One region of the Amylolactobacillus amylotrophicus DSM 20534 genome, then DNA from elsewhere that is predicted to be linked to it. Evidence: predicted binding sites of a transcription regulator. Region 1 holds the regulator's gene; the other holds the start of a gene.
The links. Region 1 encodes Rex, which represses fermentation and respiration genes when NADH is low (regulators of the CRP and FNR family bind a similar motif). Its sites were predicted from a motif close to TTGTGAANTANTTCACAA; they were not measured.

Region 1 (12,721 bases):
TAGCACAACTTGCAGGCAACACGATTACTAAGCCAGTAGTTACCCGGGAGCCCGGAGGATCCCAGATTGCCGAAAAAATTCGCCAAATTATATTAGATCCAAACAATAAAGAAATGGATGTTAAGACTGAGGCGCTGCTCTTTGCGGCGGCCAGAAGACAACATGTGGTTGAGGTGATTAAACCGGCGCTAGAACGCGGTGAGATATTGATTTCTGATCGTTTTGTGGACAGTTCGCTGGCCTATCAGGGTGGCGGGCGCCAGATTGGGATTGCGCCAGTGGCGATGATTAATAGCTTTGCAACTGACAATCTGCAGCCCGATCTGACTATCTACCTCGATGTGGATTCGCAGATTGGCTTACAACGCATCTCAAACAGTCGCTCTGGGACGGAAGATCGCTTGGAACAAGAACAGGTAGAGTTTCATGAACGCGTGACTACTGCTTATCATGAGCTAATCAAAGCTAACCCCACCAGAATAATTGCGGTGAATGCTAATCAGGAGTTAGCAAAAGTAATCAGCGATAGTGTTAAAATAATAAGAGAGAGAATACCACAAATTTTTCGTGAAGGAGAACACAAATGAAATTAATTCTCGCAATCGTACAGGACAAAGACAGCAACCTATTGAGCAGTGAGTTTATCGAAAACGATATTCGGGCAACTAAACTATCGACCACTGGTGGTTTCTTAAAGGCCGGGAATACCACTTTTATCATCGGTATTGAGGATAAGCGGGTCTATGAAGTGCTGGACATCATCAAAAAAATCTCGCATGCAAGACAGCAGTTTATGACACCGCCAGTTAATATGGACATGGGTGGCGACGCCACAATGTCTTACCCAATTGAGGTTCAGGTTGGCGGTGCAACGGTGTTTGTCTTGCCAGTTGACCAATTCGAACAGTATTAAGCACAATGATAAATGAAGGTAGTTTTACCAACATTCCTGCTAAGTTTAAGCAGGAATTTTTACAAGCATATAAAGAAGATGCTGTGAGTCACGCCTACCTTTTCTTGGGGAGTGACGAAAAGACAACAACTGCAGCAGCTATTTGGCTGAGTTGTTTATTTCTGTGTGAGCACCCAGACGAAGATTTGCGACCGGACGGTACTTGCGCCAATTGCCGGCGGGTGAGTGAACTGAACCATCCAGACGTCTTTTTGGTGACCGAAACTGAGAAGCAGAGTATCGGGATCGACACTGTGCGGCCATTAAAGATTGAACTTGCGAAAAGTCCCACGGAGGGCGATCGCCGCTTCTTTATCATCTCTGATGCACAAAAATTAACGATGTCGGCAGCAAATGCACTACTAAATGTGCTGGAGGAACCTGTAGCACCCGTGCTGACAATCTTAACCACCACGAATGTTAATCAGATTCTGCCCACGATTAAGTCACGGGTTCAAATAGTTAACGTGACGGATGAATTCAAGAACGAGGCAGAACAAGATAAGCTGCAGGATGATCAAGCTGAGTTGGCGCCTTTAGCTGAGCGTTTTTATACTGAATTAATGGAGAATAATCCATTGGCGATTCTGACGGCCAAAACCCTTGCAGATTCAGCTAAGCAAAAGGAGTTGCAGCAATTTATACTCGATTATCTGCTGCAACAAGCCGATAGAGAAATGCTGACGCTCACGAACATCAAGCAAAATCAAGAGTTGTTGAGTGAGCTACTTCATGTGAACAAGATGATTGCTGCTAATGTGAGCTTTAGTAGTTGTCTGCAGTATCTAATTTTGAACATAGAATTCTAAAGGTGAACAAATTGACAGATCCATACACACAACTTGATCAGGTATTAAATAATTTACACACGATGATTACGACAGTCGAAGGCCTACAAAACGACCTGCTAGAGGCCCTGCGAGAGAATACTGAGTTAAAGATCGAGAATAAGCTCTTACGGGAGAAGTTCAACAATATTCCGGAGAAACACCAAGAGAAGACTCAGGATGGGATGTCCGGACTGAAAGAGATTTACCAGTCTGGCTACCATATTTGTAATATGTATTACGGCTCTCATAGAGTGGAGAACGAAGACTGTATTTTTTGCCTAGATATTTTCGATCATCAGCGTGGTGCGGGAAAGAAGAATAATGCAAATTCAAAGTAGTTTTAATGACGAAGCAGGCAAGCTTTATTTGGTGCCGACGCCAATCGGTAACTTGAAGGACATGACGCTGCGCGCAAAAGAAACATTAGAAAATGTGGATTTAATCGCCGCAGAAGACACGCGGACGACGGGTAAACTTCTGGGGCTCCTAGGAATTGAGACCAGTGGTAAACTAGTCAGTTTTCACGAGTTTAATGCTAAGGAGAAGGCGCCAGAATTAGTTACGCAAATTCTGGCTGGACATTCGCTCGCACAAGTCAGCGATGCGGGAATGCCTGTGATTAGTGATCCGGGATATGAACTGGTGCAGTCTGCGATTGCCGCAAATATTGCGGTGGTCAGTTTGCCCGGACCGGCGGCTTTCACCACCGCTCTGATTGCTTCTGGCTTGACGGCTCAACCGTTCACGTATTACGGCTTCTTACCGCGTAAGAAGAAACAGCAAACGGACTTTTTAACCGAAATCAGCAGACAAAAAGAGACGGCAATCTTCTATGAGGCCCCGCACCGGATTAGAGCGACACTCGCTAATTTGGGCGAAACCGTGGGTCTAAACCGCCAAGTGGTGGTCGCCCGCGAGCTGACAAAGTTACACGAGGAATACCTCCGTGGTACTGTAGCTGAGCTAATAGAGCACTTCGAGACGGTGGAACCACGCGGTGAAATGGTTGTTCTAATGGGTGGCTATGTTGAGTCAGAGAAACCGACAGCGACGTTAGCCGAGTTGGCGGTGGTAGTTGACCAACTAGTTGAAGATGGGCAGAGTAAGAAGGATGCGATTGGCCAAGTCGCACGGCATGCCCATTTAAGTAAGAAAGAATTGTACGATTATTATCACAATCAACCAAGGGAGTAAAACTAGGAGCATGGAAAAATTTGAACAAACTGCTAAATTATCTTACTTCGATGTTGATGCATTGAACCAGATTAAATTATCCGTCCTAATTGACCTACTCTTGAAGGTATCAAGCTATCAGCTCGATACAATGGGGGTGGGAACAAACAATCTTGCTAGGGAGAACCTCGGCTGGGTCGTGACGCAGTATCACATGGAGATAAAAAGATTACCACAACTGGATGAGGAAATAATTCTTGGCACGCAACCGACCGGTTACAACCGGTTTTTTTGTTACAGAGATTTCTGGGTGAAGACCCAGGAGGGGGAATCCCTGATTACGGTCTCCAGTACGTGGATTGTGCTAGATCTGTTGAAGCGAGAGATTCACGAGAATACGTCGGAATTTGGTGCAAAAATGGCGGTACCAGAGGTTAAGCGGGGACCGCGATTGCCAAGAATTAGGTTACCTAAGTTTGATGATTCCGGGGTCGAATATCGGGTACGTTATTACGATATTGACGCGAACCGTCACGTCAACAACTCACATTATTTTGAGTGGATGATTGATGTGCTCCCACAGGATTTGGTATTGCATGCTCAAATTAAGTGCATTGACATCAAGTTTGACCAGGAGATTCGCTACGGCGACTCTCCGAGGTCATTGGTCAAGGTCGAGGAGCAGGAGGAACTTAAATCATACCACCTCATTCAAAACGGAACAGGTAAGGCAGCCGAGGCGATTTTCACCTGGAAAAAATAAAAAACGCCATTAAGATACGGCATTGCTGACAAACTTATTTAGCTGAATTTGTAACATCTCATTCGGTGTAATTTGTGGCGAGGACAGGTTGAAGATTTCTTCAGTTGTGAGTTTCAATGGGACATCCGTAGCTAATTGGAATTGGTTGAGGGGATTTCTCTCATTTGGCATGATTTCACCAGCATCATTTTCTGACATGGAGATTGTGCCACCGGTGTGTAGAACGAGAATATTTTTCATCGTCGTTAACCTCTTTTCAATAACATATCATAGTAAATATGTGGGTTTAAGACAAGAATGTGTTATATTTAAACGGTTGTATTTATGTTAATGATGCAGATTAAGTGAACGGAGGGCGACTCCATGACAATGAGAAATGTATTTAGAAAATTAGAACTTAGAGAGTTGATTGTGCTGGGCTTAATTGTGGCCATTAGTATGATTTTGCAGAAAATTTCATTTGGGACATCGGTCACCAAAGTTGGGTTGGGCTTTATCGCAACGGTGCTGCTTGGAAAGTATTTTGGCCCTTTTTGGGGTGGCATTGGCGCAGGCGTAGCTGATGTGCTTTCTGCTGCATTATTCGGGGTTGGCGGAGGAATGTTCTTTGGCTTCACCATCTCCGCAGTTGTTGGGGGGATCATCTACGGTCTCTTCTTCTACGAGCAAAAACTCGTGGTTTGGAAGGTGATAAGCGCTGTTTTATTAGTCACGATTATTGTGAACGTCCTGCTCAACACATATTGGCTGACCGTTATGTACAAGCTCGACTTTCGTGGCGCGCTCCTCCAAAGAATTCCAAAGGAACTGATTGTTCCTTGGATTCAGATGGTAATCACCTGGATTGTTCTAAAAGCGACAGAACGTGTTAAGATTAAATAATAGTATTTTTTAACCAGAAATTTTAACGAGATAAAGTGAATTAAGACAAGATTCAGAGGATACAAATTGAAGACTTTAAGTATATCGACTGCAACGGAAAATCTGAGCGTTGCCGTGAATAATGGCATTGAAACGTTAGCAGAGCGCAATATCGTTGATCAAAGAAATCATAGTGTGAATATTATTCCTACCATTGAGGCGGTGCTTGCTCAGTCAAACCTCAAGTTGACCGAGATTGAACAAATCGCTGTTGCCGCGGGTCCAGGATCGTATACCGGCCTGAGAATAGGTATTACCACCGCGAAGGTGATGGGAGAGCGGCTGGGCGTGAAGCTAGTTGGTGTCTCCACTTTGGCGGCACTAGCAGCGAATATGACGCCTGCTGGAACCAAAGCTGAGCTAACGGTCGCACTACTAGACGCGCGCAATGATAATTTCTTCGCGGGAGCATATCGGCTGGACTCTGCTAGCAAGAGTTCAGGTCCAGCGGTGGTGCTTTCAGACGCTCATGTGGCCCTGGAGCACCTATTAGAGCTTGTGCAGGAAATGCTCCGGCAATATAACTTTACACGGGTGAACTTCGTCGGTGACTTCACGCCAGAACATGCAGCTAAAATCAAGGACCAACTTCTTTCTACTGATGTCGAGCTTCATTTCGGGACAGACCAGGAAAATTTGGTTCATGCCGGGCAGATTGGCTGGATAGCGGAATTTAGTACACCAGTTAGTCCTGCAGAGCTCTTGCCTCGTTATTTGCGAAAAACCCAGGCTGAGGTTGAGTGGGAGAATAGGACCGGTGCGAAGAGCTTGAAAGACGATAGTAAGTATGTTGAAGAAGTTTAGTGATTTTTTTAAACCTGTACCACAGTTTGACCTCTCATTTGAACCTTTTGTGAAAGTAATTTCACACCTCTCACTCCAGTTTATGAAGGCTAATGATAGTCACCTTGAGGACCTGTTGAATCTTGAACGACGTGTCTACCGCGGACGCACACCGTGGGACCGCTTTTCATTTAGAAATGAGTTAAAGAAACATCATAACTCACTCTATCTTGTCGTGTATGATGGTTCACAGCTGGTGGGTTTTATTGGTGCTCGCTTCTCTGAGCAGGAGGGACACATTACGAATATTGCAATTAGCCCAGAATACCAGCACAGAAAGATTGGGAGCTTTCTAGTTTCAATGATGATTGATTACGGTAGAAGAAATAATTGTACTGTGATTACCCTAGAAGTGCGGATGGACAACTTGGTGGCCCAAACGGCATATAAGAAGTTGGGCTTTAAACCCAATATTGTCAGGAAAAACTACTATTACACTGAAAAAGTCGACGGTTTAAACATGGTGTTAGACTTGAAAGGAGACGGATTTAAGTGACGAAAGATAATCTAATTTTGGCATTTGAGACTAGTTGTGACGAGACGAGCGTGTCTGTCGTCAAGAATGGGCATGAGATTCTCTCGAATGTGATTGCCACGCAAATAAAAAGCCACCGGCGTTTCGGTGGCGTCGTGCCAGAAATTGCGAGCCGCCACCACATCGAGGTAATCAACCAGGTGATGACTGAGGCCATGGCCGAGGCACAAGTGGACTACGACGATCTCGATGCAGTAGCTGTGACCAAGGGTCCGGGACTCGTAGGCGCACTTCTAGTCGGAGTTGCGGCCGCCAAGTCGGTGGCGTTGGTCGAGCAAAAGCCACTAATTGGTGTCGACCATATTGCTGGTCATATCAACGCAGCTAATCTGGACAATGAAGTGGTTTACCCGGCATTGGCTCTGGTAGTCTCTGGCGGTCATACCGAATTGGTCTATCTAACCGATGAGAATAGTTACGAAATCATCGGTGATACTAGAGATGACGCGGCAGGAGAGGCGTACGACAAGATAGGTCGCGTGCTTGGGATTAAGTATCCTGCAGGTAAAACAATTGATGAGATGGCTCATCAGGGCTCCGACACATTCCATTTTCCACGGGCAATGATGGAGGATGACGATTATGATTTCTCCTTCAGTGGCTTAAAGAGCGCTTTTATAAATACCGTCCATCATGCAGACCAGTTAGGTGAAACACTCGATCAGAATGATCTGGCAGCTAGTTTTCAAGCAAGTGTAATCGACGTTTTGGTCCACAAAACATTGCGTGCAATCGCAGAGTACAAGCCTGAAACATTTATCTTAGCCGGTGGAGTAGCGGCGAACCAGGGACTACGTGAAAGACTGGCAACGAAAATTAGTAAGTTGCCCCAACAGCCAAAAGTGATTATTCCCCCACTGCGCCTTTGTGGTGATAACGCGGCAATGATTGGTGCAGCAGCATATCACCAGTTTAAGGCTCAAGATTTCGCTGATTTAACGCTGAACGCTGATCCGTCACTTGAACTGCCTTATGCAGAATCAATGCTTGATTAGAATAGTAATAAAAAGGAGTAGCTATTTACGATTGAAATAGTTACTCATTTTTCTGTGATTTTTTACTTTATGGCAGCAAATGTTTCGAGTTTCGTTAGCGCCTGTTCCCACCTAGCTGATATTGCTTCATTTTCTTGCTCAAGTTCTTGAACCTTCCTTTGGAGTGGATCTAACTTGCCAAAGTCAGTCGCTACTTCTGGTTGTGCCATCTCTAGTTGTAGCTCCGTAATCTTGTTCTCAATCTCGCTGATTTGGTGTTCTAATTGGTCCACTTCCCGCTCCAGACGTCTCTTTTCAGCCTGATTCTTCTTTTGCAGCTGGTAATCAACCTTACTTTGGTTGGCGTTAGCAGTAGTTGCATTATCCTGTTCGCTACTGTTACTTGGCTCAAGTTGATTTCTCTTCTCTAGGTAGAATGAGTAGTTGCCATCGTAGATAGTACCATGTCTTTCGTTGACTGAGTAAATTTTCTGTGCAAGTTGGTTAATGAAGTAACGGTCATGTGAGACGAAGACGATTGTCCCTTCATAGTGTTCGAGTGCTTTCTCGAGCACCTCCTTAGCCTCAATGTCCAAGTGGTTGGTGGGCTCATCCATAATCAAAACGTTGTTGAATTCGAGTGAGAGGACAGTTAACGAGAGTCGCGCTCTTTGGCCGCCTGAAAGTTGGGCAACTGTCTTCTCGAGGTCATCAGGACCAAATAGGAAACTAGCTAGGATGCTACGAACTTCTCGCTCAGGCATCGTCTTGTGGCGATTCCAAATTGTATCAAGCACGGTCTCCTTTGGGTTAAGGTGGTTGATTTCTTGGTCGTAGTAGCCAATCTTAAGGTTGGCACCGTACTTGATATTTCCCTTCAGTAGCGGTAGCTCCTTGACGATTGTCTTCAAAAGGGTTGACTTTCCGATTCCGTTCGGCCCGATAATTGCGAGGCGATCCTGCTGGCGGACCTGCAGATTTACATCCTCAATCATGGTTTTGTTCGGATAACCAACAGAGACGTCAGAGAAAATCAGCACCTCTTTACCAGTCTGCTGCTCAATTTTGAAGTTAATGCGGACCTTTTGATCGCGTTTTGGTGGCTCGATTCGTTCCAATTTATCCAGTTGTTTCTGGCGACTTTGTGCCCGTTTCGTCGTCGATGCGCGCACAATATTCTTCTGAATAAAATCCTCTTGTTTCTTGATTTCTGCCTGTTGGCGCTCGTATGCCTCTTGTTGTTGATCGTCTAATGACGTCCGCAATTTGGTATAGGCAGTATAGTTTCCCTTGAACTTATTCAGTTGACCGTGTCGCAACTCTAGGATATCGGTCGCGACCGCATCCAGGAAGTATTGGTCATGGCTGACGGCGAGGATTGCGCCTTTATACGTTTTCAGAAAACTTTCCAACCAGTCCAGGGTGTCGAGGTCCAAATGGTTGGTGGGCTCATCTAGGATTAGCAAATCAGGACTTTTGAGTAGGAGCTTCACAAATGACAACCGCGTCTTCTCACCGCCTGAGAGCACGCTAATTTTCTTGTCATAGGTTGTTTCGTCAAATTTGAAGCCATTTAGAACACTCTTGATCTCTGCCTGGTATGTAAAGCCACCTTGTTGCTCGAAATTGAATTGTAATTGGTCGTATTGTTCTAGCATTTCCGAATTGGGTGTGCTTGTGGTAGCAAGCTCTTGTTGAAGCCGGGTTAATTCATGCCCCAGCTCGATTAACGGCGCGAAAACTTCGGCCATCTCCCCGTAAACGGTTTGGTCTGGATTGAGGTTATTCTCTTGTGCAATATAGCCAAAAGTGATATTTTTACTTTTAACAATATTGCCGCTTGTAGGGGCCTCTTGCCCGGTGAGAATCTTAATCAAAGTTGATTTACCAACGCCGTTTGGACCTACTAGGCCAATCCTACTTTTCCCGTCAATCTCAAAGCTAATATTCTTGAATAATGTTGTAGCGCCGAAGCTGCGTTCGACGTTATTTGCTTGCATAATAATCATTTAATCACCTAGAGAACATTCTATCATAGTTCGTGAATTATGTTGTTGAAGTCAGTCAATGAATTATTATACTAAATTTTTGGCTTTTGTGAAAAAAATACTTGAACTTTTACTACTTAATTAGGTATTATAGAATTGTTAATGAAAAAGTTCACAAATGAGGTGTAGTATGGAAGACGTTAAAATCCCTAGGGCAACTGCAAAAAGATTACCGTTATATTATCGGTATCTGGTCTTCTTGAACGATGAGGGAAAAGAGAAGGTCTCCTCGACTGAATTATCTGAGGCCGTCCAAGTTGATAGTGCTTCAATCAGGAGAGATTTCTCATATTTTGGTGCGCTCGGCAAGCGTGGCTATGGCTATGATGTCAAGAGACTCCTTGATTTTTTCAAAAAGATTTTGAATCAGGATACGCTGACGAATGTTGCGCTGGTCGGTGTGGGTAACATGGGGCACGCCCTGCTCAATTATAATTTCAAGCGGACCAATAACATTCGGATCTCTGCCGCCTTCGATGTGAATGCAGAGATAACTGGTAAAATAATGAACGGTGTGCCAGTCTATCATACCGAGGATCTGAAGAAGCAGTTAAGTGAACAACAGATTGAAATTGCTATTCTTGCTGTCCCAAAAGATCAGGCACAGTCCACCGCTGATGAGTTGATCGAGGCGGGAATTAAAGGCATCATGAACTTCACACCAATTAGAATTTCGACCCCAAGCAATGTGCGTGTCCAAAACGTTGACTTGGCAACTGAACTACAGACGTTGATTTACTTCCTGGAGCAAGACAACCAGTAGTCAATCATTCAATCATAGATTAAAGTCGCGAAACTTTTCGCGACTTTTTTAAATTTCATAATGTCAAAAAACTTGCATTTGGTTGACGGAAAAGTTAAGATAATTTTTGTAGTTAGCACTTATTAATTAAGAGTGCTAAAAAAGAAATAGGAGGGATATCAACGTGTTAAAACCAATTGCAGATCGCGTGATTATCAAAGTACAGGAAGAGAAGGAAGAGTCAGTTGGAGGAATCCTACTAGCATCAAATGCGAAAGAGAAGCCTCAAGTTGGTGAAGTTATCGCTGTGGGCGATGGATCAGTGACAGAGAACGGCACTAAGTTACCATTAACTGTTAAAGTTGGCGACACCGTGTACTACGACAAGTATTCTGGTAGTCAGGTTAAATTTGATAATGAGGATTACCTTGTTTTACACGAAAAAGATATTATCGCTATTGTTGAGTAGTGAGTATGAAACTCACTATCACTGATGTTCATGCACATTAATATTTAACTTAATTAATTTTAGAACTAATAATAAGAAGGACGGAGATTCAAATGGCAAAAGATATTAAATTCGCTGAAGATGCTCGTGCAGCAATGCTGCGTGGTGTTGATAAGCTGGCAGATACTGTTAAGACAACGCTTGGACCAAAAGGTAGAAACGTAGTGCTCGAGAAATCATATGGTTCACCCGACATCACAAACGATGGTGTGACAATCGCCAAGTCGATTGAACTAGAAGATCATTTCGAGAACATGGGTGCAAAACTCGTTGCTGAAGTTGCATCGAAGACGAATGACATCGCTGGTGACGGTACGACCACCGCGACGGTTTTGGCACAAGCAATCGTTCGTGAGGGAATGAAGAACGTCAGTGCCGGTGCAAATCCTGTGGGTATCCGTCGGGGAATTGAGCAGGCTACTAAGGCCGCTGTCGCTGAATTGCACAATATTAGCCACGAAGTTGCTAACAAGGACCAGATTGCTCAAGTTGCTTCTGTCTCAAGTGCAAGTGAAGAAGTCGGTCAACTCATTGCGGATGCAATGGAAAAGGTTGGTAACGACGGTGTTATTACCATCGAAGAGTCAAAGGGAATCGACACTGAATTAAACGTGGTTGAAGGTATGCAATTCGACCGTGGTTATCTTTCACAATACATGGTAACGGATAATGACAAGATGGAAGCAGACTTAGACAACCCTTACATCTTAATCACCGACAAAAAGATTACGAATATTCAAGACATTTTGCCAATGTTGCAAGAAATAGTGCAACAAGGTAAGGCACTGTTGATTATTGCTGATGATGTTGAGGGTGAAGCACTACCAACACTTGTGTTAAACAAGATTCGGGGTACTTTCAATGTCGTTGCCGTTAAGGCACCGGGCTTTGGCGATCGGCGCAAGGAACAACTACAAGATATCGCTACATTAACAGGTGGTACGGTAATTACCGATGATTTCGGCCTGGAATTAAAGGATACTAAGCTTGAGCAACTCGGCCAGGCTGGTAAAGTTACGGTTACTAAGGACAACACAACGATTGTTGAAGGTTCTGGTACGAAAGAAGCAATTGCAGAGCGTGTTGAGACAATCAAGAACCAAATTGAAGGCACGACTTCAGACTTTGACCGTGAGAAGCTACAAGAGCGGCTTGCTAAACTGTCTGGTGGTGTAGCCGTTATCAAGGTTGGTGCTGCTACAGAAACGGAATTAAAGGAAAGAAAATACAGAATTGAAGATGCTTTGAATGCAACTAGAGCTGCGGTTGAAGAAGGCTACGTTGCAGGTGGTGGTGTTGCTCTGATTAACGTCATTAAGGCAGTTGATGACCTCACTGCTGAGGGCGACGAGCAAACGGGAATTAACATCGTTAAACGCGCGCTTGAAGCACCTGTAAGACAAATTTCTGAGAATGCCGGACTTGAAGGTTCAGTTATTGTAGAACGCATGAAGAGCGAGAAGAATGAGTTTGGTTTCAACGCTGCCACAGATAAGTGGGAGAACATGGTTGAGGCAGGAATTATTGACCCAACCAAGGTTACTCGTTCAGCATTGCAAAATGCCGCATCAGTTTCAGCATTATTGTTGACCACTGAAGCTGTTGTTGCGGAAATTCCTGAAGAACATCCAGCAGATCCCCAAGCTGGTATGAACCCTGGAATGGGCATGATGTAACAGATATAATTAAGAAGTAGCACTGCTACTTCTTTTTTTTATTTCTAAAATACTGACAAAATAGACTAGCTTTTTTAATGTAGATGGAGTAATATTGCGTGGTTTATTGATTAATTATTCTAAGAATGCATGTTTCATTTCTGGAGGAAATATTAATGGGACAGTTCAAACAATTGCTATTGGGTAAACCGTTGAAGTCAGACGAAGAGGGTGGACAGAAACTCACTCGCTTCAAAGCATTAGCTATGCTGAGTTCAGACGCTTTATCAAGTGTGGCCTATGGTACGGAGGAGATTGCTCTTGTGCTAGTGACGCTGTCGGCTGCAGCAATGTGGTACTCTATTCCAATCGCGGCCTTCGTGCTTGTCTTGTTGCTTTCGCTGACTTTATCTTACAGACAGGTTATTCATGCTTATCCCGGTGGCGGTGGGGCCTATAAGGTCTCAAGCGATAATCTGGGTAAAGGTGCAGGACTCGTGGCTGGAGGCTCATTACTCATTGATTACATGCTGACCGTTGCAGTTAGTGTGTCGGCTGGCTCAAATGCAATTGTGGCGGCTATCCCGGCTCTTTATGGTCACCAAGTAGTCATCTCCTTGGTCATTATTACCATCCTGACTATTCTCAATTTGCGGGGCATGAGCGAGTCTGCGAACTTCCTGATGATTCCAGTCTATTTCTTTATCGTCATGATTCTGATCATGATTGGGACAGGATTATTTAAAATCCTGACCGGACAGATTCCATTTACAGCGG
Region 2 (10,619 bases), on a different contig from region 1:
TTTCACAGTGATTACTTCATCTGACTGGGCATCCTTACGTTCTGCCTCGGTTAACCATTCTTTCTGAGAAACATCCACAAGAAGTTCTTTCTGAGAAATGTTTCCTCCGGCAAACAAAACATTAACTGTTGCACCAGGAGCCGTCCCGTCCAGAAGCTGATCAACCTTAATTGTCGCCATTGTATATGGATTGGCCGGCCCCTCTTCGCCGTATGGAGCATATACATAACTCTTGAGCTGCTGAACTGTACCCAAGATAGTTAGCTCTCCCTTAGCAACCAGGTCTTGAAAATTTGTTGGGTAATTTGCCAGTTTTAAATCACCCGAAATATTTTTGACCTTGTCTTTATAAAAGTCCTTCTTTGTTTTTGCTAACGAAACTGTTGGACTCCTACTTGTAGAGATTTGTTCACTAGCTTTGGTCTGTGATGCTAAGTAGACCAGAGCCAACACAAGTACCAGTGTCAGGCCCAAAGTCGGAATGTACAAACTTTTTTTTTTCAATTTCATTATTAATCTCCTTTCATTTAAGGAATTATCCCTCCATGACTATAGACATTTATCCGGCCGAAGCATATAATCGCACTAATTAAATAATTAATTGCACCTACAGTTATTATAATCGAATATTCAGCTTCAAAAAAAATCTTATTATATATGATAATCTAGCTGTATTTTATAGGGGGGTCAGAGATGAAAAATGGTTACGGTAGTACATTTCACAGCATGAGAAAGAATAAAAATTATTCTTTGCGGGATGTCAGTCTTGATTACATCTCTATTGCTCAACTGTCCAAATTCGAGCGCGGCGACTCCGACATCACCTTGAATAAACTTGCACCTCTCCTAGATAACATTACTTTATCAACTTCCGAGTTTATATCTGAGCTACCCCCTACACAATTTGAAGACCAACTGTCTTTTCTTGAAGAAATTAGTCAGTCCTATCTTCTCAGCAATCAGAATAAACAAGAGTTGATTCAATCGATCACTAAAGAAATCGCTCGATTGACGTTAGCCACAAAGCCCAGTTCAGCAACAAAAGTCTATTTATCCCTACTGCAATTAATCAATCAAATCCTTACCGAGAAACCAATTACCTCGACACAATCATTCTTAAAAACAGAAGTAATCGAATACCTCTTTGGTGTAGAGCGTTGGTATAAATTCGAATTACTGGCGTTCGTCAACATCCTACCAATTCTCGAACTAGATTTTATTAAATCCGCCTGCTCAGAACTAATGCGCCGGGTAGCGGACATCGATTGCCCTGTTTCAATTAAGAATAACCTTGTAGATGCCCTGCTACAGACCTCTGTCTACCTTACTCGGCATAAACAAAACATAACAGCAAAAAATATTCTCTCTAAATTTTCAAAAATTGCCTTACCTGAGCAACTTTTTTTCAAGAAAATTCTAGTTAGATTTTTTCTTGCATACACCCAATTTAAAGAGTTCCAGAGTACTACTAATCAGAAGACTATCACAGAGATTTTGGTATGTTTAGAAAACTACGATTATCCGACTCGCGCTAACCAACTAAGAAATTTCCTTGCCGATCAAAGTTTTGTCTAAAACTAATATTCAATCTATAAAATCACTTCCGAATCCAGAAGTGGTTTTTTTGCAGTACGGATATTATACTTTTTACTTACTTTCTGTTATAGTAAAGCCATTGTGCAAAAAGTGAGCAAACTAGAACCGCATTAAGTCGGCGATTATAGTTTGTTATTTCACAAACTATCGTAAATTTCACAAAGGGAGTTACCATGCAGAACAAGTCGACGAAGCCCAAACAAGCCCCCATTTTAGTCCAAATCGGAATATTTTCGACGATCCTTTTCGTCTCTAGTCTAATCTCCGCGCTATTCCCCGCGAGTTTCCCTGCCCCAACACCAGTAGTCGGCCTCGTGATTCTCTACCTCCTCCTGACCTTTAAGATTGTCAAACTAGAATGGGTCGACAGCTTCGGTAGCTTCCTCATCAGCATTATCGCGTTTCTGTTCGTGCCCTCAGGTATTTCACTGTTAGGGAGCCTCGATGTCATGCAGAAACAGGGCTTTCAAATCATTGCCGTGGTGATCATCTCCACGGTAATCATGCTGGCCGTTACCTACTTCGTGGCCTACACAATTATCGTCATGCGTCGCAAGTTCAGTGCACGCAAAGCACAAAAGGAGGGGCTCAAATAATGATGGATGTTTTGACACAACCATATTTCGGTATCTTCTTCTCTATTGGCGTCTACCTCATGGGCATGTTTCTATTCAAGCGTAGTAACGGTAAATTCTTCTTTCAGCCGCTCTTCATGGCCATGGTGCTCGGTATTTTCCTGCTGATTCTCTTCAGTCACCTAATCCACGTGGATATCCAAGATGTCTACACAAAGATGTATAAGCCTGGTGGCGATATTATTTTCTGGTTTGTGAATCCCGCAACGATTGCCTTCGCCATCCCCCTGTATAAACGAAATGACATTTTGAAGAAATACTGGGTGGAGATTATTGTTTCACTCATTATCGCCACTGTGGTCTCGACCATCTTGATTTACCTCACAGCCACGGCCCTCGGCCTGGAAAAATCGGCAGTGCTCGCCATGCTGCCACAGGGTGCAACCACAGCGATTGCCCTCCCGATTTCTGCAGCTATTGGCGGTGATCCCGCAATTACAGCCATGACCGCAATCACAAATGGTGTCATCATCTTAGCAATCGGCAAGTACCTGATTAAGTTATTCAGGATGGAGCGGGGTCCAATTGCTCTAGGATTGGGCTTAGGTGCATCGGGCCATACTCTAGGCAGCGTCAAAGCACTAGAGGTCGGCGAGATCGAGGGTTCAACATCCTCAATTGCCATCATCGTGATTGGCTTAGTTGTTGACTTAGTTGTGCCAATTATGGCGAATATTTTAATGTAGTAATTAAAAAATGACCTACCACTCGATTTTTATTAATCGGGTAAGTAGGTCATTTATTTTATTCTCTAAATCTATTCCACCAATGTTTCTTATCCTTTGGGAGCTGCATGTCGGCCAAAGTCCTGAATTGAGGCTGCTTCGCCGCTTCGCTGTTCTCCACTGCCTTGGTGAGGATTTCGGCCCGTGGATCATCCGGAGCATCTTGTTGCAACTCGTTTAACTTCTGCTCAACCTGCTCAGGCACGCGCTCCACATCCTCTGGTTCCAGATCTGGAATATCATCAGCCCCGTCGGGCTGGTCGAATTTGAGCTCAGTTTGAACGGATTTCGTTGTTTTCTTTGGTACGTCTAGTGCTTGTTGCATGTTCAATAACTGCTTATTCTGCTTCTGAACTGTAGCCACCTGCTGCTGGAGATTCTTAATTGCCTCATTTTGTTGTGCAATGGTCGACTGCAACAATTGCAATAGCTCAACCACTTGGCCTTGGTTTAAGTTATCTGGGTCTACCACCACCTCTGGCGCAGATTGTTGCGCATCTTCTACAGCATATATTTGTCTGGCTGCCTCTTTCAAAGTGAGCGAGGCATCCTTACTCAGTTGCTTAAAGTCATGCAAATCAGCCACATTTTGCGCAGAATAGAGCCGTGTCTTCTGCTTAGTGCGCACGAAATACTCCCCATTGCCAGTCACATCCTCAACAATTAAGGAGTACTTACGCAGCGTCGCAACGCTAATCTTTAATTGTGCAGCTGCTTGGGCTGGTTCTAACATTTCCTCGAAATCGTGCTTATCTGACATGGATGTCTCCCCCACTTGTTATCTCCCTCAATTATATAATTTAATGCCACTAAATTAAATACAAAGGTGAGATAACGCCTGTTTAGATGTGGTGACTCAACTCCTGCAGGTGGCGATACCGCTCCAGGCCAAATTGAATCAGCTGGTCAATGAGCTCCGGATAATGAATGCCCGCCTGCTCAAACAATTTCGGGTACATGCTGATATTCGTGAATCCAGGAATTGCATTGATCTCATTGAAAATGATCTCACCCGTTTCCCGCTTAATCATAAAGTCTACACGGGCTAGGCCAAACACCTCAATCTTTTGGTAGATGGCAAGCGCCTGTGCACGAATCTGGCTAGCTGTCTCTGCCGGAATCGCCGCCGGGATTTGCAAAGTCGAGGTAGAATTCTCCTCGTACTTATTCTCGTATGTGTAGAACTCGTCGGCGGCATTGATTATCTGCCCCACACCGCTCACGATTGGCCGGTCGTTCCCCAGCACGGCCGTCTCGACCTCAATCGCATTAATGGCTTCCTCGACGAGCACCTTGTCGTCATACCTGAAGGCATCCGCTAGTGCGGCAGCATACTCTGTGGCATCCTGGGCCGGTGCGATGCCCACAGAGGAACCCTGATTAGCCGGCTTCACGAAGACCTTGCGGCCGAGTTTAGCCGCCACCTGTTCGTAGTCAACGAACTCGGCAATCTGATCCTCGTACTGTGGTCGTTTGATGGTTAGCCACTTGGCCACCTTGAGGCCAATCCTCTCAGCCAGAATTTTGGATAAATCCTTATCCATTGTTGCCGCGGCTCCGAGGACGTCGGACCCAACGAACGGCACGCCAAGCACCCGGAATAAGCCCTGAATGGCACCGTCTTCACCGATATTTCCGTGAATGATTGGCAGAAAAATATCCAGTGCAGGATAGTTTTGTAGCTCAATCAGATGATTAAGGTTGGGTACAGTCTCGCCTCTCACCACCTGATAACTGGCATCTTCCAATAGCTTACTAGACTCACTTGGACTCGCTAGGTAACCATCTTGCGTGAATCCGAGTGGGTAAACCTCATATTTAGCTTGATCAATTGCGTGGTAAATATTCTGGGCAGAGTTCACTGAAACCTCGAATTCCGAGGATTCGCCACCGAAAACTAGACCAACTTTGATTTTCTCCATCATTATTTCGCCCTTTCTTCAACTGTTAGAACCTTCATTATAACGATTTTCGCCATAGAAGGAAAAAATTTGATAAGAAAACCCAATTGTTACCAAATAAACACCAGGTCCTTTATAATGGAGGTTAGATATTTCAGTTAATTAGGGGGACTTTTTCTGATGCAGAAACGAAGCGCCAAACAAAAGATTGCTACTCTATTGATTCTGGTCTCCTTGATAATGCCACTAGGTACACCACTAACCATACCCGAACCAGTTGAGGCAGCAGTGTTCACCAACCAGGAAAAGGCATTAATCAGGCAGCTACAAAACGACTATGCTCAACTAGACAAGACACCCTACAACAGTCAGAACCTCTACTCCATCGAGCCATCACTTCTTGACCCATTTAACCCTGGGGCACTGACACCGGCATACATTACTGCACAGATGGCATACATTAACTACTACCGCTACCTTTTTGACCTCCCAAGTATCTCATCTAACGAGGCAGATAATAAGTCTGCCCAAGTAACGGCAGCCATCATGGCCGCTGTGAATGCCAATCCATTTGTAGATCAACACGGACTAGAAAACGTCACTAAACCGGACTTTGTCAGTCAGGAGGATTGGCAGACTGCACAGCAAGTCTCAGCCGCATCAAACCTCAACTTTAACGTCTACGACGAGTCCGCTGGTGAGGTAGTCAAAGATTTCGTCACGGACAGCTATAATCTCACCGGAGCCGATACTGGACACCGTGCCTGGATTCTTTCAACACGCGCAAGTCAAACAGGTATTGGCGCTGCATACGGCACGAATGGTTACCGCTACTCCGTTCAAACCGCTGTTTTCGGCAACGATATCTTTCGTCAACCCACAAAGAGTAGTGTGCCCTACCCAAGTAGTGGGGTCTTTCCTATTGAACTACTCCAGGGCGAGAACATTGCGTGGTCGCTCTACCTATCTGATCAAGCGGTCACAGGCACTCCAGCAATCACCATTAAGGACTTAGATACGGGGCAGACGGTGAATGCCACAAATGTCGGTAACTATAGTTCGAGCCACTACGGTAACTTTCAGACCGTAATTACATACTATCCCGGTAATATCAACCTGGTTTCAGGCCACGCGTACCAAGTGAATATTCAAGGTATCCTGCAATATACCTTTAAACTCTACAATCAGGTTGCGGCCAATCAGCCGGTTTACCAGGAAGAGAAGCCTAAACCAGTGGTACCGCCGACTCCAACGGAAGTTGCCGTTAATAAGTTAATGGAAGAGGCGGAGGCCCTGCGCGATTCCTTAAATTCTGGCCGAAAGATCAACAGTATTATTTTCGGTCGATCATACCAGGACGGACAGAAGTTCGTTAACTTGGGCGAGAAGCAATGGTTTCAAGACTACTACTATTATCGGAACCCGGAGATTCAGGCAGGTATCCTCGCTGTGCCCCGGGGCCGGGTGAACCTCCGTATTTATAACAGTCCTTATCCCAGCCACCAGAAGACAACATATGCCCGTCTCTTACCCCAGAACTCATATGCGTATGGACAGAAAATCCAGTATGGCGATTTCACGTGGTACTATATCGGCCCAGAGCAGTGGGTTCGTGAGCGCACCATCAAGAAAATATCATAACAATAAATTACAACTAGCAGAATAATTACAGTTTGGTTACATTGAAGTTTGCCGCTTGATTAAATAACGCAGTTTTTGCATAATGGAGTTAGAAAATAACCTTGGGGGCGTGACTTACAGTGAGACCGGATGTATTTTTTCTAATTATTACAGGTATTTCATTAGTTGGCATTGTGAGCTATTTCGTGTTTGGCAAGAAACACCGGCACACTGAACAGGTCCAACCTAATAAAGAAGCGCTTGAGGCTAAATAGTCTCAGGCGCTTTTTCTATCTCTGCTAAATATCGACGAGAAATGACGTGCTGTAAAGGACGTCGTTTAATGAGGTCAATTATTCCAGCTTCCGTGAGCTGTAAGAAGGCTTGGTTGATACTCCGGGCAGAGAGCCCCCTCTTCTTGCCTAACTCTTTTATTTCATTATCAATAATACCAGTCGTGTCTGAATCATTGAACAGGCGTGATTGAACTAGCAGATAGAGGATATGTCTTTCTGGCGAATTTTCAGTATACTGCTCCATAATGTGCACCTTCGCGCGCTTGAGCTGTGTTGCTCTTTCGTTAAGAGACTGAATAATTAATGATTGCCTACTCGAGATTATTTCCATCAACTCAAGTACGAAACTTGTGCCATCGGCGAAATTATCAGCATCACCAGTATCCGAGAAAGCCTTATAGTACTTCTCACGATTAGATCTCACTGACTGGGAGAAACTAATACCTGTAAAGATATCCAACTTACGTGCCAGATACATCGAAAGAATGTAGCGCCCGGTTCGACCATTACCATCATAAAAAGGATGGGTATTCTCGAAAAAATAATGACCGATTAACGCCTTAATTAGGAATGGTACATCATGCCCATTAATGAACATTAGCCAATCGGCCAACCTGTGGGTAATCTCAACCTCACTAGTCGGTGCTACTAAGACTTTCTTATCTACACTACCACCCTGAATATAAACTGGATTAGTTCTAAACAGTTGACCATCTGGTAAATCTGCCCGATTAATTTCACCCTTTAGTAGCTCATCGTAGATTATCCTAATATCCTCTAGATTCTCGATGTGCAAGAAGTCACCTTTTAAAATATCCTGGTATTTCTTGACTGTCGAAGTCAATCGCGCATTGGTCTTACTGTCATTAGCAGCTACGATTGCATCATCAACCTCTTGCCTAGTCGATTGTACTCCCTCAATTTCATTTGTACTAACGATCTCATTACCCATTGTTTCGATTAGAAACTGACTAACTGCGATGTTAGGTAATTGTGCAGTTAGTCGCTTAATTTCGAGCGTACTGGTGAGAATCTGCTCAGTTCTTAACGTAATTTCTGGTAGATTGACAATAAAAATCGGATATCCGGCAGTTGCGAATTCTCCACGACGAATGAGATTTGGTTTCAAATTCGTATGGTAAGTTGTTTCAGAATTGAAACGTCGCTTATATTCATTAAGATAATTTTCCTGGTGGCCGGCTGTATTATATTTAACCACCTTTAACTGCTGATAATATTGCATATTTACACCGAATTTTCTAATTGGTTAAAATAGGTTTTCTGTCAATCTACATTATACATTTTTAATTCTATTTTGACAAAATGGCTGTTTTGTCAAATAAGGGACTACATTTTTAACTATATTTTGATAAAATGGCCGTTTCGTAAAATAAGGGACTACATTTTTAACTATATTTTGACAAAATGGCCGTTTTGTCAAATAATGGATTGAGATCCACAAAAAAAGAGCTCAAATGAGCTCTTCATAACTTAATAGCTAACCTAGCGCGACATCCAGAATCATCATGACGACGAAACCGGCCATAACGCCTAGAACGGCGAAGTGGTTCTTCTCACCGGTAATGGCAGCTTCTTGAGCAGTTGGAATCAACTCCTCGACTACCACGTAGATCATCGCACCAGCGGCAAAAGCCAGCGCGTACGGAAGAATCTCTGTTACCGATGTGACCAGCACGGCACCGGCAATCCCGGCAAGTGGTTCAACCACACCGGAAGCTTGACCATAGACAAAGGCCTTTGTCCGGCTCATTCCGCTCTGCCTCAACGGTACCGAGACGGCGGCTCCCTCCGGAAAGTTCTGGATACCAATTCCGAGGGCTACGGCAATTGCAGCGAGCAATGCGGCTTTCGGATCGGCTTGGGAAGCCAAGGCACCAAAGGCGACACCGACCGCGAGGCCTTCAGGAATGTTGTGTAATGTGATAGAAAATACTAGTAATACGGTCCCACGAAAGCGCGGCGACATTCGTTCACCATCGGCTTCTTTCGGGAAATGCATGTGGGGAATCAGCTTATCAGAGAGATATAAGAAGAAACCACCGGCGGAAAAGCCCACGGCGACAATTAGCCAAGGAATTCCACCGCTATCTTCAGCGCGTTCAATTGCTGGGGCGAGCAAAGACCAGAAGCTGGCGGCAATCATGACGCCAGAAGCGAATCCGAGCATTAGATTGTAGACGTTCTTCTTGATGTCTTTGAAGAAAAATACGAGTGCAGCACCCAGAGCCGTCATGAGATACGTGAATAATGTACCTGCTAGGGCCTGTTGCCACGGGGCGAGGCCCATAAAAAACTCAGTCATGTTGTTATCCTCCACATAGATGATAACAGAAAAAGTTAGGTAAGGCTAATATAATATTTTGGAAAACGCCATTATTTGAAAAAGAGGGGTTGGACGCAAAAAACCACCGACTTACGTCGATGGATTCTTGTGGTTAAGGGAGACTATTTGTCTTCCTCTTTTCTTCTCTTACCAAAGCCGAGGACTAACCCGCTGAGGGCAAGCATAATCATACCGAATATTCCGGCGTTTGATTTAGCTTCATCAGTCTGTGGTAATTTATCCTGGTCAATTGCACTTACAGTTGTTGGTTGACCGGAGTTGGTGCTGTTGGTATTTGCTGTCATCTCAGGATTCATGTCTCGATCGATTTCAGTTTCTGTACCAGCATTGTTACTTGTTGAACCTGTGGTGCTACCTTCCTCAGGATTTACAACATTAGTATTGTTACCACCTGTGGATGGCGTAACTGTTCCTGTAGTAGTTCCAGTAGTTACAGTCGTACTCTTGTCTTTAACTTCACCAGTCTTATTATCAACAATAGTAGTTGTTGTCGTGCCATCACCATTATCATGTTTGATTGTGGTAGTCTCACCATTGTTGTTTGCTGTTGTCTTGTTATCAATTACGACATTTTCACCCGTTGCCGGTACTTCTTTACCATTAACTATTGGGTTACCACCATTTGCAGTAAGTTCAACATTTGTTGTTGTGCCATCTGGGTTAACAGGCTTAGTTGTGATGTCCTTAACTTCACCAGTCTTGACGTCAATTGTCGTCGTAGTAGTGGTCTTTGGTTCACACCAGCGACTTCAATAACTACAATATTCAATTATTAACTACTTTGTATTGCTTAATGCCCACGGAATTGTCGAGAGCACGTAGAACACCGCGCCCACGATCACTAATTCGAGGAAAACCCCACTGCCGACCTCTAAGAAGAGTCCGAAGCCAAGACCAAATAATTGCTCAGGGTTAATGAACGTCGGAATCAGTGAAACAATACCAAAGAGGACGATGACGAATGCTGCCGCCCACATCATCGCTCCACTCAAATCGTGGATAATCTCCCGCGCACCCAGGTAGCCACGCAGACGATGAATCACCGAGAAGATCATGATTAGACCCAACAAGACAATCAGTCCACCTATTAGCCAGGCCAAGGTCACCGCGTTTGCTAATGCCGTCACTTCGGTTAAATTAAAGCCACTAGCAATAGCGTACTGCGCCGTGCGCTTGTTCTGATTAATCAACTTTTTAATCGCCTTCGTCTCCGTTGACGAGTTATCGTTGATGCGCTCGACCAGAATTGCCTGAATCCGCCGGGCTAAGCCCTGGTTGTCCGTCTTGAACCAATGAAATCCCAGTGTATAGTCAATCAATGCCTGGGCAATCGGCTCCGAGATTTCCTCCGTCAGCAAATTCTGCTCCGAAGCCCGGTCCGCACCAAGTGATTCAGCGAAAGTATTGAAGCCATCATTAAGCTTCGTGTTCACAATAACCGCGTTGCTCTCCTTCTTGACCTGCCGCTCCATGTAACTGGG

Region 2: a site for Rex is predicted at 1,722-1,739, ahead of FC62_RS04180 (CidA/LrgA family protein). Genes of this name have one in related genera too.

What each region holds. Positions count from the first base shown of each region.
Region 1 covers NZ_AZCV01000005.1:41,294-54,014, reverse strand. The annotation lists gene tmk (dTMP kinase) at 1-587, shown strand, start outside; gene FC62_RS05920 (cyclic-di-AMP receptor) at 584-913, shown strand; gene FC62_RS05915 (DNA polymerase III subunit) at 919-1,761, shown strand; gene FC62_RS05910 (initiation control protein YabA) at 1,773-2,120, shown strand; gene rsmI (16S rRNA (cytidine(1402)-2'-O)-methyltransferase) at 2,104-2,976, shown strand; gene FC62_RS05900 (acyl-[acyl-carrier-protein] thioesterase) at 2,987-3,718, shown strand; gene FC62_RS05895 (asparaginase domain-containing protein) at 3,728-3,958, opposite strand; gene FC62_RS05890 (folate family ECF transporter S component) at 4,082-4,600, shown strand; gene tsaB (tRNA (adenosine(37)-N6)-threonylcarbamoyltransferase complex dimerization subunit type 1 TsaB) at 4,667-5,443, shown strand; gene rimI (ribosomal protein S18-alanine N-acetyltransferase) at 5,427-5,978, shown strand; gene tsaD (tRNA (adenosine(37)-N6)-threonylcarbamoyltransferase complex transferase subunit TsaD) at 5,975-7,012, shown strand; gene FC62_RS05870 (ABC-F family ATP-binding cassette domain-containing protein) at 7,075-9,000, opposite strand; gene FC62_RS05865 (redox-sensing transcriptional repressor Rex) at 9,170-9,802, shown strand; gene groES (co-chaperone GroES) at 9,966-10,250, shown strand; gene groL (chaperonin GroEL) at 10,343-11,965, shown strand; gene FC62_RS05850 (APC family permease) at 12,121-12,721, shown strand, end outside.
Region 2 covers NZ_AZCV01000002.1:265,257-275,875, forward strand. The annotation lists gene FC62_RS04170 (hypothetical protein) at 1-510, opposite strand, end outside; gene FC62_RS04175 (Rgg/GadR/MutR family transcriptional regulator) at 694-1,575, shown strand; gene FC62_RS04180 (CidA/LrgA family protein) at 1,770-2,192, shown strand; gene FC62_RS04185 (LrgB family protein) at 2,195-2,917, shown strand; gene FC62_RS04190 (hypothetical protein) at 2,976-3,716, opposite strand; gene FC62_RS04195 (D-alanine--D-alanine ligase family protein) at 3,799-4,881, opposite strand; gene FC62_RS04200 (CAP domain-containing protein) at 5,038-6,498, shown strand; gene FC62_RS04205 (Fic family protein) at 6,745-8,016, opposite strand; gene FC62_RS04210 (ZIP family metal transporter) at 8,272-9,096, opposite strand; gene FC62_RS04215 (LPXTG cell wall anchor domain-containing protein) at 9,240-9,422, opposite strand; gene FC62_RS08110 (hypothetical protein) at 9,433-9,894, shown strand; gene FC62_RS04220 (hypothetical protein) at 9,915-10,619, opposite strand, start outside.